DNA from 2 places in the Pusillimonas sp. ANT_WB101 genome. Region 1 is predicted to be linked to the other one. Evidence: predicted binding sites of a transcription regulator. Region 1 holds the regulator's gene; the other holds the start of a gene.
What was found. Region 1 encodes NrdR, which represses ribonucleotide reductase genes. Its sites were predicted from a motif close to CACNANATNTNGTG; they were not measured.

Region 1 (2,205 bases):
TGGTGTGACCTCGGCAATTTTTCCTACCGCCGAGACTATGCCTGTAAACATGCTATTTCCTTTCTATACCCACGGCATCCAGCAAAGCGCCCCAGTGCGAGGCTTCGCGAGCGCGCAGCCTTACATCGGGCGCAACTGGCCGGGACTCAATAAATTCAAACCGCCGTGCTTGCGACAAATTATGGAGAACGGGCAGGCGTACCAGACCCAGCCCCTCACCCACCAACATCGGGGCCATATACAGCAACAACTCATCAACCAAGCTGGCTTCGAGCAACGCACCGCTAAGCGTAGCGCCCGCTTCGACATGCACTTCATTGATGTCGTGCTGACCCAGCCATTGCATGACTGCAGCCAGATCTACCCGGCCAGCGTGCTCGGACACTTGCACCACCTGCACATTTTTTTGCGCGAGCCGCGCGGCCTTATCTGCGCGCGTGGCAGTGGTAAATATAAACGTACGCGTGCCATCAAAAATGCGTGCGTTTTCAGGGATGTCGAATCGCGTATCGACTACCGCCTTGGCAGGGCGTCTTTCTGTTTCTACATGCCGAACATTCAACTGCGGGTCATCAGACAGTATGGTGCCTAACCCGGTCAGCACAACACAACTGCGGGCACGCCAATGGTGGCCATCGGCCCGTGCGGCAGCGCCCGTAATCCATTGAGACTTGCCGTTTAGCAGCGCAATGCGACCATCTAGCGTGGCAGCCAGTTTGACCCATACCCATGGGCGCTGCCGCGTCATGCGCGACACAAACCCCGGGTTTAGCACCAGCGCCTCTTCGGCCAGTACACCTGTTGTGACCTGAATGCCCGCCTCGCACAGCCGACGCACGCCCGCGCCCGCTACCAGGGGGTTGGGGTCAGACATGGCAATAACGACACGAGAGGGCTTTGCCGCGATCAGCGCATCAACACATGGAGGCGTACGCCCATAGTGACTGCAGGGCTCAAGCGTTACATAAACAGTAGACCCAACAACGTCAGCATTACGCTCGCTGGCCTGCCGTAGTGCCATCACTTCAGCGTGAGGCCCCCCAGCACGTTGTGTGGCTCCTGCGCCTACAACACACCCATGCTGCACAATGACGCAACCCACACGAGGGTTGGGAGCAGTCAGGTACATAACGCTTTCCGCCAACCCCAGCGCCTGGTGCATCCAGTGCGTGTCGTCAGTGGCCAGGCCTGCACTCATGGTTTGGGAGTGACCTTGATTTCGTCAATGGTTTTGACAAACTCACCGATGTCCTGAAAGCTTTTGTACACCGAGGCAAACCGCACATAAGCGACCTCGTCCAGCTTTTTGAGCTCTGCCATGACCAGCTCGCCGATGAAGTCAGACTCAACCTCACGGTGACCACTGGTAAGCAGGCCTTCTTCGATGCGGGCGATAGCCGCATCAACTTCTTCGGTATTAACCGGTCGCTTGCGTAGAGCCAGGCTCAGGCTGCCCCGCAGTTTGGCATCGTCAAACTCGACCCGAGTACCGTTGCGTTTTACCACGGCGGGCATGATCAGCTCAGCCCGCTCATAGGTGGTAAACCGGCGCTCGCACGCCATACATCGACGGCGTCGCCGTATGGTGTCGCCCTCTTCGGAAACGCGAGAATCAACAACTTGGGTATCGATGTTTCTGCAAAATGGGCATTTCATGGGCGGCGGACCCCGCACAAGGCGGGGCTGTCAGGGTTAGCGATAAACCGGCAAGCGCGCGGTAAGCTCGTTAACACGAGCGCGCACAGCGGCGATATGATCGGCATCACGCGGGTTGTCGAGCACGTCGGCGATCAGGTTGCCGGTGAGCTCGGCCTCGGCCTCTTTGAAACCACGCGTGGTCATGGCTGGTGTACCAAGACGCACGCCGCTGGTAACAAATGGCTTTTCGGGGTCGTTGGGGATGGCGTTTTTGTTGACGGTGATGTGAGCCTCGCCCAGCGCGGCCTCGGCCTCTTTACCGGTAATGCCCTTGGCACGCAGATCAACCAGCATGACATGGCTTTCGGTACGGCCTGAAACAATACGCAAACCACGCTTGACCAAAGTTTTGGCCAGTACGTCGGCATTTTTTACAACTTGGGCTGCGTAGTCTTTGAATTCGGGCTGCAGGGCTTCTTTGAACGCCACTGCCTTGCCGGCGATGACATGCATGAGGGGGCCACCCTGTATGCCGGGGAAAATGGCCGAGTTGATGATTTTGGCGTA
Region 2 (2,205 bases), on a different contig from region 1:
CGCGCTTGAAGGCCGCCGTGTCAGCGCTGAAAAACAGCCGGGTCAGCTGGGGTGCCGTGCGCACGTTGAATGAAAAAGCACTTTCGTTGCGTGCAACTTTCTCGGCGAAGAACTTGTTGGTGACCAGGGCGTAATGCAGATCACGGTTTTTGCGGTCTTCGGTGCTGCGCGGGTTGCGCAAGTGGGCGATGATTTCGGCCTCGGGGTCGAAACCTGAGTAGTAAGTGGTGCACGCACCGCCCCGCCCTGCCTGCATGTTGGCATGTACCGCCTTGCCCAGGGAAGCCAGATAGGGCAGCTTGCCCTGATGCTGGATGAGGCCACCACGCACGGAATCGCCCTTGCTGCGGGTGATGAGGTGGCTGCCGATGCCGGCCGATGCAGCCGTCATGCGGTAAGCAATATGGTCACCAATGGCCAGAGATGCTTCGCTGTCATCGACAACGTACAGGCAACACGAGGCGAAACCACGCAGCTTGGTACCCAGGTTTACGTAGTTGGGCGTAGGGGCAGAGATGCGTTTGGCGGCGAATTCGTTATAAAAGCGCCGAACCAGCTCCATACGCTGCGCCTTGGGCTCCTTCTCGGACAGGGCCATGGCCATGCGCATGTAAACAAATTGCTGGGTTTCGTATTCTTGCCGGGTAACGCGGTTCTGCAGACTATATTTCTTACGAATATAGTGCAGGGAAAAATGCGGGGTGTCGTAATCTAGCTCATGGTTGATAAAGGATTGGACCAGATCGTATTCCGACTGGTCGTAATCCATGCGAACCATAACCTGGTCGGCAATCATTTTTTCGTGCAGCGCCTGAACGGTCGGGATCTCTGCACCATGAATGGTTTTGTGCAGGTGCGAGGCATAGAGCCTGCCTGCCATCAGGTAATAGCTCCAGGTGCCTTTATCGAGGCAATTCTGGATCAGTTTTTCTTGAAGGTCAGCGGTTTGGACCGTATCGGGCATGGTGCTGACGGCCTGGATTACAATGCTGCTCCAGTCGACTTTATTACCCAGGTTGGCTGCCGCCCAGCGGCCCCAGCCATTCAGTTTGCTGGGGATATAAGGTTCGATGCGTCCATCACGCTTGACGATATTTTTGATCACTGCTTATTACCTTGGTGTTTGTTTGTTGGTTGGTGGTTTGTTGGCGTATTTATTGGTTTATTGACTTGCTGTTAGCCTATTTGACGTGGCACCGGGTGCCATGGCCGGGCTACAAGGCTGATCCGCTGCTAATGCAGGCCCGCTACATATGGTGCGAAAAGAAGAGTATAACCACAACATCTAGTGTCATCAAATCAAAAACTTGTAAGCGTATCTTCAATCGCGCTATCAGCCCTGCACGACACCGAAGAACAAACTAGCCTGCCCATGCCTGAAAAATGCATAGCCCATTTCGTTAATAAAGGCCCATAAAAATCAAGTTCATAGGGCCCAGACGGAAGCGGAAAAAGCACGTAAGTGCCAATAGCGAGCCGCAAGGCTCGTCAGCACCAGATTTACGTATTTTTAGAGGTTTTAAACTGAGTGCCAACAGCTCGAGACTCAATAAAAACCCGCAGATGCGGCCCTCTTGATACCGACCTGCATTAAAGTGCGCAAGGCCAAAACTATCTCGAAATCCCTGGCTCCACATGTTTGGGCGTCTGTGCCCTGGCCGCAGCCGCAGCCACGGCCGTCAACTGTCCCCCTGAACCAGCGACGACGGGCGTTTCTCCCGCTCCGGGCTGGCGCACGGGGCGGTGATCGAGGCCTGCTGCTACCAGGCTGTAAAGCATCCAGCCTGCGAAGGTAACGAGGCCACCATACAACATGGCCTGAGTGCCCGTTGCGTAGAGCGCGTACAGGCTGTAGAGGCCAGCAATAAAGGCAACCACGTTGGCGGTTCGCGCCGAAGCTGGTTGCACGTTCTCCGCCCTCTGCAAGGAACTGAGCGCGGACATGGATAAAATATACGGAATCAGGTTAGTCATCACCGCCAGGTTCACCAAGGTCGTGAACTGTCCATTCAGCGTGGGGCTGATGGTCAGCAAGGAGAGCAGCGTCTGGGCCCCAGTGATCACGCAAATACCGATAATCGGCGCACCGGATGCGGTCGCTTTGGCGAAAAACGGAAGAAAATACCCCGTTACAGCGGATGACCGCGCCACCTCGGCAATGGTGAACTGCCAACCCAGCAGGGAACCAAAGCATGAGATGACCAT

Region 2: FQ179_RS13040 (ribonucleoside-diphosphate reductase subunit alpha) is a predicted target of NrdR. The motif match lies at 1,278-1,291, and genes of this name have one in related genera.

The regions. Positions count from the first base shown of each region.
Region 1 covers NZ_VOAY01000005.1:14,356-16,560, forward strand. The annotation lists gene FQ179_RS18595 (riboflavin synthase) at 1-51, opposite strand, end outside; gene ribD (bifunctional diaminohydroxyphosphoribosylaminopyrimidine deaminase/5-amino-6-(5-phosphoribosylamino)uracil reductase RibD) at 53-1,198, opposite strand; gene nrdR (transcriptional regulator NrdR) at 1,195-1,656, opposite strand; gene glyA (serine hydroxymethyltransferase) at 1,693-2,205, opposite strand, start outside.
Region 2 covers NZ_VOAY01000003.1:58,265-60,469, forward strand. The annotation lists gene FQ179_RS13040 (ribonucleoside-diphosphate reductase subunit alpha) at 1-1,105, opposite strand, end outside; gene potE (putrescine-ornithine antiporter) at 1,612-2,205, opposite strand, start outside.